2 regions of the Geodermatophilus sp. SYSU D00742 genome follow, and region 1 is predicted to be linked to the other one. Evidence: riboswitches for the same ligand, from Rfam matches in the RefSeq annotation. Region 1 holds a riboswitch; the other holds the start of a gene.
The links. Region 1 has a riboswitch for cyclic di-AMP ahead of ACI78V_RS14345 (hypothetical protein). Riboswitches for the same ligand answer to the same signal wherever they lie in the genome.

Region 1 (6,896 bases):
CGGTGGTCCCCGAGCTCGCCGGGCGCTACGACGTGCTCGCCCTCGACCTGCCCGGCCACGGCAGCTCCCCCGCGCTGCCCGCCGACGTCCGGCCCGACGTCGCGACGCTGACCGACGCCGTGGAGCAGGAGCTCGACCGTCGCGGGGTCGACGTCCCGCACGTGCTCGGTGTCTCCCTCGGCGGTCGGGTCGGCCTCGAACTGGCCCGGCGGCAGCGGGCACGGTCGGTGGTCGCGATCGCGCCGACCGGACCGCTCACGCCGCCGGAGCGGGCCTGGCAGGCCGCCCTGCTCGCGGCCTCGCGCCTCGGCTTCCGCGCCCTCGCCCCGGTCGCGGACCCGCTGCTGCGCGCCGCCCTGCCCCGCACGATGGCGCTGGCGGTGCTGCGCGCGCGGGGATGGCGCACGCCGGCCGCCGAGGCGGTGGCGCTGGTGCGCGCCTTCGCGGCGGCCGAGGACTTCGGTCGGCTGGTGCGGCACGCGGTCGTGCCCGAGACCACGATCGACTACCAGGCGGTCGGCTGCCCCGTGGTCATCGCGCAGGGCACCCACGACGTCCTCACGCTCAGCCAGGCCGCGTGGCTGGCGCTGCTGGTGCCCGCCGCCCGGTTCCGCCTCCTGCCCCTCGCCGGCCACAGCGCCGTCGCCGACGTCCCGCAGCGCGTGATCCGGCTGGTGGACCAGGCCGCGGCCGCCGCCCGCTCCTGATGCCGGCGCGGCGCCCGCTACCGGCGCAGCGGCCGGAGGACGAACCCCGCCGCGGCCAGCGCCTCGGCGGCCAGCGGGATCCGGTTGACCAGGGGGTGCATCTGCAGCGACGTGTACAGGCTGCGGGGCCGTGCCACCTGCTCGAAGCCGTCGTGGGCGGTGTCGTGGGCGTCCAGTGGGGCGAAGAGGTTGTCCGGGGCATCGGCGGACTTCGGCCGGCCGGTGTCGTGCGCCTCGAAGCCGAACCGGGTCATCAGCTCGTCGACCAGGCGGGGGGCGAGCTGCTCACCGAGGATGAGCGCCTTGGCCGACCCGCCGACGACGAGGTCCCGGACCGGGTGCGCCGCGGCGTACAGGACGGCGTCCACGACCACCTCCGGCTGGTAGACCGGCGGCGGGGCGACGGGCTTGACCCCGATCTTGGTCCGCGCCTGGTCGAACAGCGGTGTGTTGATCGTCGCCGGGAGGACCTGGGTGACGCTGACCGGCAGGCCCTCGCGCCGCACCTCGGTCCGCAGCGTCTCGAGGAACCCGTCGATGCCGTGCTTGGACGCGCAGTAGGCCGTCTGCAGGGGCACCCCGCGCCGGGCGCCCATCGACGAGATCGAGATGAACGCCCCGCCCTGCCGCCCCAGGTGCGGGAGGGCCGCCATGGCGCCGTGGACCTGCCCCATCAGGTTGACGTCGACGACCTGCTGGAACTCCTCCGGCGTCGTCTCCCTGAACGGCGCGACCAGCAGGACGGCGGCGGCGTGCACCCACGTGTCCAGCCGGCCGTACTCGTCGACCGCGCGCTGCGCCACCCGCCGCACCTGCGCCGGGTCGGTCACGTCGGCGACCTCCGCGCAGGCCTGTCCTCCGGCGGTCCGGATCTCCTCGACCAGGGACCGGAGCCCGGCCTGTCCGCGGGCGGCGACGACGACCCTCGCGCCGTCCGCGGCGAACCGGGCGGCGGTGGCCCGGCCGATCCCGCTCGACGCGCCCATCACGACGACGACCTGCTCGCGTACCGGCTTCAACCGTGTCCGTGCCATGACCGCCCCCTACCCGGCGGTCGCCGGACCGATGGGCGTGTCGGCCGGATGTGAGCACGACGACAGTGGCGGGCGCCGGTGCGGCCGGACCCCCGGGCCCCGGACGCGCCACGGCCCCGGCGCGGGGGTTCCACGGCCACGCCGGGGCCGGTTCGCGCGCTGGGTGCCCCGGGACCGGACACGGCAAACGCGCTTCGCACGCTGGCGGGCGGGGCGCACCCGAGGGACGCCCCAGGGCCCCGCCCGCCGACCAGCATGCAGGCGGCGCCCCGCCACCGCAACAGATGTCTAGGACGTCTGCCCGGCCGTGCCCCACGGCGCCGGGGTCGGCCCCGCGATGCCGCTCGCCGTGGACGACGTCGACGGCCCCCGGGCGCACCCTAGGGTCGGTACGTGGAGGTCTGGTTCAACCCGTCCTGTTCCAAGTGCCGCACCGCGCGCGACCGACTCGAGGAGGCCGGGGTCGAGTACACGCTGCGCCGCTACCTCGACGACCCGCCGAGCGAGGCGGAACTGCGCGCCGCACTCACCGCGCTCGCGCTGCAGCCGTGGGACGTGGCCCGGATGTCCGAGCCGCTCGCCCGCGAGCTCGGGCTCCGGGACATGCCCCGGGACGCCGACGCCTGGATCCGCCTGCTGGTGGAGCACCCGCGGCTGATCCAGCGCCCCATCGTGCTGACCGACGACGGCCGCGCCTGGGTCGCTCGCGACGACCAGACGCTGACCGAGGTGGTCACGGCCGCCCGCCACGCGGCCGGGCAGCCGTGACCGACGTGCTCCGGGCTCAGCCCCGGTAGTTCACGTGCACGTGGTCGAAGTGGTTGGCGGTCGGGCTGCCGCGGTCGGCCATCGGCTTCCAGGAGCCGTTGGGTGAGCTGAGCATCCGCTGCTTCCAGATGACGTACTCGACGCCGAGCTCGTTCCAGTGGGCGATGTGGTAGGCGGCGATCGCATCGCCCAGCGAGGAGCTGGTCATGTAGTCCAGCGCCAGGCCGGACGGGTGGCCGCCGGGGTCCGCCGCGCTGGGCCGGGTGCCGCCGATGGTGATCCCGGCGGCGCCGGGCACGTTGCTGACCACCGCGTTGGCGGCCGCCTGCGCGGCGGGCCTGGTGGCCCCTGCGGTGTTGGTGATGCGGGCGACCGTGGTCGCCGCGACGCTGCCCGACGCGGCGGCGGCGGTGGGCGCGGACCCCGCGGAGCGCGGCGGCGCGGCCGCGGCGGCCCTCGCGGCCTCGGCGGACTGCGCAGCCGCAGCCGCCTCGGCGGCCCGCGCGGCCTCGGCGGCGCGCGCGGCCTCGGCGGCCGCGGCCTCGGCGGCGGCGCGGGCGGCGGCCTCCGCCTCGGCTCTCCGGCGGTCGAGCTCGGCCTGGTCGGCGGCGGCCTGGACCTGCTGCGCGGCGGTCTGCTCGGCCTCGCGGGTGCTGCGGCTGGCGGTCAGCTGCTCGAGCGGCTGGAGGTCCGGCGTCGCCTCGGCCGGGGGGACGGAGTCGGCGGTCAGGCCCAGCTGCTGGGCGACGCTGACCGACTCCGACCGGCCGGCCTCGGCCTGCGCGGCCGGGTCCGCGCCGAACAGGACGCTGACCACGAGGGCGCCGGCGGTGGCCGCGCCCAGGTACAGGCCGGGACGGCGGACGGCCGACGGCGGACGGCGGTGCGAGCGGGTCGACGAGCCGCGGCGGCCGGACGTGGTGGTGCGGGGGTCCATGGGGCGGTGTGCTCCGAGGTGTGCGGGCGCAGCGGCACGCGCGGGGGCGCGGCGGGCTGCGAGGGGTGAGCGGGCGGTGAGGGCTGCGGTCGTCAGCAGGCCGGGGCGGGTCACCGGGGAAGCGGCGGTCGGCCGGTCGAGCGAGGGTGCTCGGGGGTGGACCCGCGGGGAGGCGTGCGTCAGTGACGGTCGCGCGCGGTCAGCTGCGCGGGCGCACCCTGTTCCGGCGGTACCGGGTCGGGCAGGGTCGTGCTGCAGGGCAGGGGCGCGCCATCCGGCCGCTCTCCGTTCTTCCGATGGCCGCCTACCGAGTTAGCTGACGGGTTCGGGCGGGAAGCAGCCCTACCTCTCCGGACGTGGGCCCGGGAGTGGATTCACCCCAGTACTGCGATGGGTCCCCGGCTCGCCCCGGAGGGCGACTCGGCGGCGTCCGTTCGGGTGCCCCGGGCGGGGCGTGACGATCGACCGGACTCACCCACCGTAACCGCCGTTATGCAGTTGTGACAATCGTGAGCCGTCGGTTCGTCGGGTGATGCACGTCGCGGAGCGCCCGGTCGACGGCCGGGACGTGTAGGGCGCCGGCGCGTCAGCGTCCCTCGACGACGGCGTAGGCCGGCCGGCCGGTCCGCGCCCACGTGACGACGTTCTCCGCCGCCTTGCGCCGCAGCTCCACCTCCGCCTGCGCCGAGTACCAGGCGACGTGCGGTGTCAGCAGGGCGCGCGGGTGGCCGAGCAGCGGATGACCGGCCGGCGGTGGCTCCTCCGGCAGGACGTCGAGGGCGGTCCCGGCCAGTCGCCCGTCCTCCAGCGCCCGGAGGACGGCGTCGAGGTCCACGAGACCTCCGCGGGCGGTGTTGACCAGGTAGGACGCGGGCGGCAGCCGGGCCAGCAGGTCCTCCCCCACGAGGCCCCGTGTCTCCGGGGTCAGGGGCAGGTGCAGCGTCACCGCGTTGCTGCGGGCGAAGAGCTCCTCCGGCCCGACCCGCTCGACGCCGGGCGGCCACGCGTCGTCCGGGAGGTGCGGGTCGTAGCCCACGCAGCCCCCGAACCACGGCGCCGCCCGCTCCATCGTCGTCCGCCCGATGCGGCCGAGACCGACGACGCCGAGGGTCAGCGCGCCGGGGCGCGGGAGGACCCCGCCGGCCCGGTGGTCCCAGTTCCCGGCGCGCACCTGCCGGTCGTGCTCGGGGAGGTTGCGCAGCAGCGCGAGCAGCATCGCCACCGCGTGCAGCGCGACCTCGGCGGTGCCGTAGTCGGGCACGTTGCACACCCACACGCCCCGGCTGCGGGCGGCGTCGAGGTCCACCACGTCGACCCCGACGCCGTAGCGGCTCACCAGCCGCAGCCGCGGCAACGCCGCCAGGACCTCGGCGGTGATCGGCGCGTACTGCACGAGGACGGCGTCGACGTCCCCGGCGGCCGCGACGACGTCGGCCGGCGTCCGGCACTGCGCGGTGAGCAGCTCGTGCCCGGCGGCGCCGAGGACCTCGGCCTCGATGTCGAGCACCCCGTAGTCCGCGTCGGTGACGAGCACCCGCACCGGAGGAGCCTCCTTCAGCCGACGGGGACCGCCACGGCGCGCTCGGCGGCGGCCACGGCGTCGAACGACGGCGGGACGGGGACCAGCGGCGGGCGCACGGTCCCCATCCGGTGCCCGTGGCGCGCCTCGGCGACCCGCTTGAGCACCCCGGGACCGGCGTACTGCTTGGTCATCGCCCGGACCTGCTGGAGGTGGGCCGACAACGAGGCCGCCTCCGCCGGCCGGCCGCCGCGGACGTGCCCGTAGAGCGCGACGACCTGCTCGGGGACGATGTTGGCCAGGGCGGAGATCGAGCCGGTGGCGCTGAGCAGGCGGGCCGGCAGGTCGTCCTCGGTGCCGACGAGCACGCCCTTGCCCGCCGCGTGCACGGCCTCGGCGTAGCCGGGCTCGCCGCCGGAGTCCTTCACCCCCCACACCGGCAGGGCGGCCACCAGCTCGGCCGGGACGGGCACCGCGTACTTGGGGATGTGGTAGGCGACGACCGGGTGGCGGGTGGCGGCCAGCACGCGCTCGTAGAACACCCGCAGGCCCTCGGCCGCCACCGGCCGGAAGTAGTAGGGCGGCAGCACCATCACCGCGCGGACCGGCAGGTCCTGCAGCTCGGCGAGCAGGTCGAGGGTGTCCGGCAGGTTCCCCTCGGCGACCGTCGGGACGACGTGCAGCGGGCCCGCCGCCGGCAGCAGGGCCGCGAGGACCGCCCGCTTCTCCCGCGGGGACACCGAGGGTCCCTCCCCGTTCGTGCCGAACGGGATGACGCCGGTGACCCCGTGCCCGGCGAGCCACTGCACGTGGGCGAGGTAGGAGTCGACGTCGATGGTGAAGCGCTCGTCGTCGCGGAAGGGCGTCACGGCGGCGACGTAGACACCCTCGAGGACGCCGGCGGGGTCGTCCGGCTGCATCGTCATCTCCCGAGGTCGACGGTCCGGTCCAGGAACGCGGTGAGCTCGCGGCGGCTGGGCAGGCCCTCGTAGTCGCCCAGGTTCTGCACGCAGAAGGCGCCCATGGCGTTGGCGGTGCGCAGCCGGCCCGCCGGGTCCAGGCCCCACAGCGTCGCGGCGAGGTAGCCGGCGGCGAAGGCGTCGCCCGCGCCGATGGGGTCGACCTGGCGCGCCGGGAACCCCGGGGCGGTCAGGCGCCGGCCGTCCACCACGGCCGCGCAGCCGCGCGCACCGAGCTTGAGCACCACCTCGGCGGGCCCGGCGTCGGCGAGGCGCTCCAGGCAGGTGTCGTCGTCCCAGCCCCACAGGGCCCGCGCCTCCTCGTCGCCCACGAGCAGGACGTCGACGTGCGGCAGCAGCGCCTCGGTGGCGGCGCGGGCCGCCGCGGGCTCCCACAGCCGGCTGCGGTAGTTGACGTCGTAGCTGACCCGCACCCCCGCCGCCCGGGCCGTGCGCGCGGCCCACGGGAGGAACTCCGCCGACTCCGGGGACAGCGCCCCGGTGATCCCGGTGAGGTGCAGGAAGGCGGCGCCGTCGAGGACGGTGGGCTCGAAGGCCCCGGGCGCGAGGGTCGAGGCCGCGGACCCGCGGCGGTAGTAGTAGACCCGCAGCGCGCCGGCGACCTCCTCGCGCAGGTAGAGGCCGGTCGGCCGGTCCGGGACCCGCCGCACCGCGCTGGTGTCCACGCCCTCCGCGCGCACCCGGTGCAGCACCAGCTCGCCGAGCTCGTCCTCGCCCAGGGCGCTCACCCAGCCGGCCGGGACGCCGAGCCGGGACAGCCCGATCGCCACGTTGCTCTCCGCGCCGCCGATCGACAGCGTCACCGCGCCGGCGTGCCGCAGCCGCCCGGGGGCGGTGGGGACGACGAGCACCATCGTCTCCCCCGCCGTGACCACCCGCGGGACGGTCCCCCCGCCCGGCACCGTCGTCCCCGCGGGCTCACCCACCGAAGAGCTTCTGCAGCTGCTCGTT
Region 2 (6,896 bases), on a different contig from region 1:
CTCGTCCAGCCCGCCGTCCTGCATGCGGTTCACCAGCGGCGCGTCGACGTCGCCGCGCAGGTGCAGCACCGGACCGGCTGCCTCGTGCACGACCTCGTAGGAACCCATCGGCGGTTCGTCTCCGCCACCGTGGAGGTCAACCACGCACCCACTGTGACCTGGCTCGCAGGTGGGGACAACCACTCCCGGCGCCGTTCCCCCCGTCGGGGGGGGTGGGGGCGCGTGCGAGCATCGCTCCCCGTGCGTGTCCGGGGTACGGGGGAACTGCCCCGCGAGGTCGGTGTGCTGGCGGTCGTGGCCTTCGTGGTCGCGCTCGGCTTCGGGATCGTGGCCCCGGCCATCCCGCTGTTCGCCCGCTCGTTCGGCGTCGGCACCACGGCGGTGGGCCTGGCGGTCAGCGCCTTCGCCTTCTTCCGGTTCGTCTCGGCCTTCGCCGGCGGCTCGCTGGTCGAGCGGCTCGGCGAGCGCGTCGTCCTCACCCTCGGGCTGGTCACCGTCGCGGTCACCACGGGGGCGGCCGGCCTGGCGGGGTCCTTCCCGCTCTTCCTGGGACTGCGCGCGGCCGGCGGCGTCGGCAGCGCCATGTTCACGGTGGCGGCGCTCTCCCTGCTGCTGCGGGTGTCCCCGCCCTCGCACCGCGGCCGGGCGGCGGCGACCTACCAGGGCGGGTTCATCCTCGGCGGCATCGCCGGCCCGGCTGCCGGCGGCCTGCTCGCCGAGGTCTCCCCCAGCCTGCCGTTCGTCCTGTACGCCGGCTTCCTGCTCGTCGCCGGCGGGGTGGGCCTGCTGTTCCTCCGGTCGCCGCGCTCAGCGGAGGAGGAGTCCGCGCCGGCGCCCCCCGCCCCCGACCGGGGCCCGCTGCCGCTGCGCGCGGCGTTCCGGTCACGGGTCTACCTCGCCGCGCTGGTGGCCAACCTCGGCGTGGGCTGGATGCTGTTCGGCGTCCGCAACTCGCTGGTCCCCCTGTACGTCACCGAGGAACTGGGGCGCACCGCCACCTGGGCCGGCCTGGGCCTGCTGGCCGGCTCCCTGGCGCAGGCCCTCGGGCTGCTGCGCGCCGGGCGGCTCGCCGACGCCTGGGGACGGCGGCCCGCGCTGGTCCTGGGGACGGCGCTGGCCACCGCCTCCACCGCCGTGCTGGTGCTGCCACCGGCGACCTGGGCGTTCCTGGTCTCGATGGCGGTGTTCGGGCTGGCCGCCTCCCTGCTGTCCAGCGTGCCGGCCGCGCTCGTGGGGGACGTCAGCCCGGCCCGCGGCGGCCGCGTGGTGGCGGTGTTCCAGATGTCGGCCGACCTCGGCGGGATCGTCGGTCCGCTGGCCGCGGGCTGGCTCACCGACGTGGCCGGCTTCCAGGTGGCGTTCGGCGTCACCACCGCGGTGCTGGGTCTGGGCCTGGTCGCGGCCCTCGCGCTGCCCCGGTCCACCGGCGCCCCGGTCGCTCAGCCCCCGGCGGCCCCGGCACGGTAGCCCGGCGCCCGCCCTCCCGGCCGCGGCGTCGCGGCCGCGAGCAGCGGCAGCACCCGGCGGGACACGAGCTCCGACAGGGCGACCACGCTCGTGGACCGCACCACCGAGGGCGAGCGGCCCAGCCGCACCAGCGTCTCCTGCAGCGCGCCGTGGGACTCCGCGGCCAGCCGGACCAGCACGTCCCCCGAACCGGTGGTCACGTGGGCCTCGAGAACGCCGGGGACGGCCCGCAGGTCGGCGGCGACCTCCTCCAGCGCGCCCTGGGCGATCTCCAGGGTGACGAACGCCTGGACGCCGAAGCCGGCCGCGGCCAGGTCGACGTCGGGGCCGTAGCCGGTGACCACGCCGGTCTCCTCCAGGCGTCGCAACCGGGCCTGGACCGTGGCCCGGGCGACCCCGAGCCGACGGGAGAGCTCGAGCACGCCGGCCCGCGGCTGTTCGGTCAGGGCGGTGAGCACCGCCAGGTCGAGCGCGTCGAGCTGCTGGGCCACCGCTCCTCCTCCGGCCGGACTGGTCGATCTGACCAGCTCGGGACCGCTGTGCGCACCTCGGCTGCCCCGATCGGCCAGCTCGGTCGAGCCATCTTGCCCACCACGGGCGCGCGGAGGTGGGCTGGACGCACCATCGGAGGAGAACGGACCACACGGGAGGGCGTCATGACCGACACGCAGCCCCGGGGGACCCTGGAGCAGGTCCTCACCGACGACGAGCGCCTGGCCGAGCTGAGCGCCGACCAGCTCCGGCAGCTCGTCGGCCTGGTCGAGCACGACCCGACCACCGACCCGTTCCCGGTCAGCGGCTGGGACGCCCTGGTCTGGGTCGCCGGCAACGCCACCCAGACCGCCCACTTCCTCCAGTCCGCGTTCGGGATGGAGCTGGTCGCCTACTCCGGGCCGGAGACGGGCAACCGGGACTCCCGCGGCTACGTGCTCCGCTCCGGCGCCGCCCGGTTCGTGGTCACGGGCGCCTACTCACCGGCCAGCCCGCTGGCCGACCACCACCGCCGGCACGGGGACGGCATCGTCGACATCGCCCTCGCCGTCCCCGACGTCGACCGGTGCGTCGCGCACGCCGCCGCGCAGGGAGCGACCGTCCTCGAGCCGCCGCACGACGTGGGCGACGAGCACGGCACCGTCCGGCTGGCCGCCGTCGCCACCTACGGCGACACCCGGCACACCCTCGTCGACCGCTCCCGCTACTCCGGCCCCTACCTGCCCGGCTACGTCGCGCGGACGTCGACCTACCAGCGGCGACCCGGTGCACCCCGGCGGCTGTTCCAGGCCGTCGACCACGTCGTCGGCAACGTCGAGCTGGGCGCGATGGACCACTGGGTGGACTTCTACCGCCGGGTCATGGGCTTCACGAACATGGCCGAGTTCATCGGCGAGGACATCGCCACCGACTACTCGGCGCTGATGAGCAAGGTCGTCGCCAACGGCAACCACCGGGTGAAGTTCCCGCTCAACGAGCCGGCGGCCGGGCGGAAGCGTTCCCAGATCGACGAGTACCTCGAGTTCTACGGCGGACCGGGCGTCCAGCACGTCGCCCTGGCCACCGGCGACATCCTCGCCAGCGTCGACGCGATGGTCGCCGAGGGCGTGGAGTTCCTCCCGACGCCGGACTCCTACTACGAGGACCCCGCCCTGCGCGCCCGCATCGGCACCGTCCGCGTGCCGGTGGAGGAGCTGCAGCGGCGCGGCATCCTGGTCGACCGCGACGAGGACGGCTACCTCCTGCAGATCTTCACCCGGCCCACCGGCGACCGTCCCACGGTGTTCTTCGAGCTCATCGAGCGGCACGGGTCCCTCGGCTTCGGCAAGGGGAACTTCAAGGCGTTGTTCGAGGCGATCGAGCGCGAGCAGGAACGCCGCGGCAACCTCTGAGGCAGCTCATGCCGGGCGGTGTCGTCACCCCGGGTGAGCACCGCCCGGGGTGTCCGCGCGTCCCCCTCGTCCGGTTTGTCGGTCTCGGGGCGCCGACCTAGCGTGACGGCGTCCGGACGGGCCGTTCCGTCACCCCCTGGTGACACCGGCCGGACGCCGCCGAACCCTGCGCCGGCCCGTTCCGCCGGCACCAGGGACCGGGGACCCACCGCAGTACTGGGGTGAAGCGTCCGCGGCCCGCCCGGGCCGCCGGACGCCGGGCGACTTCCCTCCCGAACCCGTCAGCTAACTCGGTAGGCGGCTGTGGAAGAGAGGACAGACCCGCCCACCATGGCGACGTCGCACGCCCCTGCCCGCGCGCTGCCCCGCATCCTGGTCGGCCTGGTCGCCGCCGGCGGGCTGACGCTCACCAGCCTCCCCGCCGCCTCCGCCTCCCCCGAGGACCCGGCCACCTCGCAGGAGGCCGCCGCACTCGTCGCGGCGAGGGCCCACGACCTGGAGGTCGTCACCGAGCAGTTCAACGAGGCGCGCGAGCGCCTGCGGGCCAGCCAGGACGCCGCGACCGCGGCCGGCGAGGAGCTGGCCGCCGCGGAGGCCGCGCTCGGTACCGCCCGCGAGCGGGTGCGCGCGGTGGCCCGCGGCGCCTTCACCGGGGACCGGCTCGGCACGCTGTCGGCCGTGCTCACCAGCGACTCCCCCGACGAGGTGCTCGACCGCGTCGGCACGCTGCAGACCATCGCCGACCACAACAACGGCGTCCTGGGCGGGGCCACGCAGGCCGCCGGTGACGCCGAGGCGGCCCGCACCGCCGCCGAGCAGGCGGCCGCCGACGCGCAGGCCCTGGTCGACCAGGTGGCGGCGCGGCAGGCCGACCTGGACCGGCAGGTCGCGCAGTTCCAGGCCGAGTACGACCGGCTGGTCGCCGAGGAGGAGCGCGCGGCGCGGGAGGCCGCCGAGCGCCGGGCGGCCGAGGAGGCGGCCGCTGCTGCCGCTGCGGCCGCGGCCGCCGCTGAGGCAGCGCCGGCACCGGCGCCCGCCGCGCCACCGGCCCCGGCGGCCGGGGCCGGCGCGCGGTCGGCCGCCGCTCCCGCGCCGGCCCCGGCGCCGACCGGCGCCGGCGGCAGCGCGGCCGCCCGGACCGCCGTCGACATGGCGCTGGCCCAGCGCGGCGACCCCTACGTCTGGGCCGCGGCGGGGCCGAACTCCTTCGACTGCTCGGGGCTGGTGCAGTACGCCTACGCCGCGGCGGGCATCAGCCTCCCGCACTCCAGCCGGATGCAGTCGGCGATGGGCACCCCGGTCTCCCGGTCGGCGCTGCAGCCCGGTGACCTGGTGTTCTTCTACAGCCCGGTCAGCCACGTCGGCATCTACGTCGGCAACGGGCAGATGGTGCACGCCTCCACCTACGGCCAGCCGGTGAAGGTCGCGTCGATCGACTCGATGGGCGGCTACAACAGCGCCCGCCGCATCGCCGGCTGACCCGCCCGTGGGGCGGAGACGGCCGTCCCCGCCCCACGGGGCTGTGCGTCAGTGGCCGCGGAAGGCCTCCTCGAGCCACCACGACGGCTCGTCCGCGGCCACCTTCGCGTCGATGAACAGCGGCGCCGTCCGCGGGCCGGCCACCCACTCGGCGACCGCGGCGAGGTCCTCCGCACCCCGCACGGTGACCCCCACGAAGCCGTGGCCGCGGGCGATCGCGGCCAGGTCGGTGTCGGGGAACCGCACGGTGTCCAGCGGCGCCCCCTCCGGCCCGAAGTGGTGCACCTCGGCGCCGTAGGCGGCGTCGTCGTAGACCACGACGACCATCGGCAGGCCCAGCCGGACCACCGTCTCCAGCTCCGACGCCCCCATGAGCGCGCCGCCGTCGCCCAGCGCGGCCACCGGCAGCCGGTCCGGCCGCGCCACGGCGGCCCCGATCGCCGAGGCCAGCCCCAGCCCCACGGACTGGAAGGCCTGGGTGAAGCAGAAGCCGTCCTCGTCGGGGACGTCGAGGAACATGCTCGGGTAGCCCATGAAGTTCCCCGAGTCGACGGCGACGACCCGCTCGGCCGGCAGCAGGTCGTCGAGCGCGATGGTCAGCGTGCGGGGGTCGATGCGGCCGGCGCCGCCGAGCGGGGTGAACGGCACGTCCCGCCACCGCACCCGCTCGGCGATCGACCGGCGCACGTCCGCGGTCCGGTAGCCGACGGCGGTCCCGTCCCCGAGCAGGGCGGCCGCCGCCTCCGCCGTCCGCCGGACGTCGCCGACCACGCCGAAGGTGAGGTCGCGGTGGACGCCCAGAGCCGTCGGGTCGTCGTCGACCTGGACGACGACGGCGTGGCGGCCGATGAGCCGGCCGTGCCGCATCGTCCACATGTTCAGCGCACACCCCCAGCCGACCACGAGGTCGGCGCCGGTGATCAGCTCCGCGGCCAGCGGTGAGGCGAAACCGCCGGAGACGTCCAGCGACCAGGGGTCCCCGGCGAACAGGCCCTTGGCCACCGCCGAGGTGGCCAGCAGGGCGCCGCAGCGCTCGGCCAGCGCCGCCAGCGCCGCGCGGGAGGCGGGACCGCGGGCGCCGCGGCCGGCCACGAACACCGGCCGCCGCGCGTGCCGCAGCGCGTGCGCCAGCCGCTCCACGTGCTCGGGCGTGACCACCGGCTCCGGTGGCGACGGCACCGGCGGCGGACCGGGTGGCACCGGGAGCTGCTGCACCTGCACGTCCAGCGGGAGGTTCAGCAGCACCGTGCGCCGGCCGTGGACGGCGGTGCCGACGGCGGCGGCCACCTGGTCCAGCGCGTCGCCGACGGAGGTCACCCGCATCGGCACCGCGCCGACGGCAGCGGCCAGCGCGGCCTGGTCGACGGCGAAGTTCGACGTCGGCGAGGACGCCTCCGCGGCCAGGACCAGCAGCGGCGTGCGGCTCTTGGCCGCCTCGGCGATGCCGGTCATCGCGTTGGTCAGCCCGCAGCCCTGGTGCACGCTCAGCGCCGACGGCCGGCCGGTCATCCGGGCGTGGGCGTCGGCCATCGTCGCCGCGCCGCCCTCGTGGCGGGCGGCGACGAACCGCGCGCCCGCGGCCACCATGGCGTTGGTGAGGGCGAAGTTGCCCGAGCCGACGACGCCGAAGACCGCGTCGACACCGCAGCCGACCAGGGCGGCCCCGACGGCCTCGGCGACGGTGGTGCTGCGGCTCATCCGCGCCCGTCCTGTCCGCGGTCGACGAGGGCCAGCACCCGCGCCGGCGAGCCGGAGCCGGAGACGATCGGCAGGGGGGCCGGCACCAGCACCGCCCCGGTGGGCGGCAGCTGCGCGAGGTTCTGCAGCTGGGTCAGGCCGTACTTCCCGCTGCCCATGAGCGCCGCATGGCACGGGAACGGCGGGTCGAAGGAGTGCGCCGCCCCGGCGTCGGTGCCGACGGTCTCCACGCCCAGGCCGACGACCGGCGCCTCCTCGGCCAGCCAGCGGGCGCAGTCCGGCGAGATGCCCGGGGTGTGCGGGCCGGCGTCGTCGGCGTTGAGGAACTCCTCCTGCGAGCCGCTGCGGACGTCCCAGCCGGTGCGGTAG

Region 2: linked by a shared signal. The riboswitch ahead of ACI78V_RS20610 (C40 family peptidase) and the one ahead of ACI78V_RS14345 (hypothetical protein) in region 1 are both predicted to bind cyclic di-AMP.

What each region holds. Positions count from the first base shown of each region.
Region 1 is NZ_JBJGYJ010000019.1:44,052-50,947, forward strand. It holds gene ACI78V_RS14330 (alpha/beta fold hydrolase) at 1-707, shown strand, start outside; gene ACI78V_RS14335 (SDR family oxidoreductase) at 725-1,741, opposite strand; gene ACI78V_RS14340 (ArsC/Spx/MgsR family protein) at 2,135-2,509, shown strand; gene ACI78V_RS14345 (hypothetical protein) at 2,526-3,446, opposite strand; cyclic di-AMP (ydaO/yuaA leader) riboswitch at 3,733-3,882, opposite strand; gene ACI78V_RS14350 (C-terminal binding protein) at 4,033-4,986, opposite strand; gene ACI78V_RS14355 (dihydrodipicolinate synthase family protein) at 5,001-5,885, opposite strand; gene ACI78V_RS14360 (sugar kinase) at 5,888-6,871, opposite strand; gene ACI78V_RS14365 (Nramp family divalent metal transporter) at 6,864-6,896, opposite strand, start outside.
Region 2 is NZ_JBJGYJ010000041.1:12,771-19,666, forward strand. It holds gene ACI78V_RS20590 (STAS domain-containing protein) at 1-108, opposite strand, end outside; gene ACI78V_RS20595 (MFS transporter) at 241-1,467, shown strand; gene ACI78V_RS20600 (Lrp/AsnC family transcriptional regulator) at 1,440-1,958, opposite strand; gene hppD (4-hydroxyphenylpyruvate dioxygenase) at 2,124-3,350, shown strand; cyclic di-AMP (ydaO/yuaA leader) riboswitch at 3,523-3,665, shown strand; gene ACI78V_RS20610 (C40 family peptidase) at 3,681-4,829, shown strand; gene ACI78V_RS20615 (thiamine pyrophosphate-binding protein) at 4,878-6,527, opposite strand; gene ACI78V_RS20620 (cyclase family protein) at 6,524-6,896, opposite strand, start outside.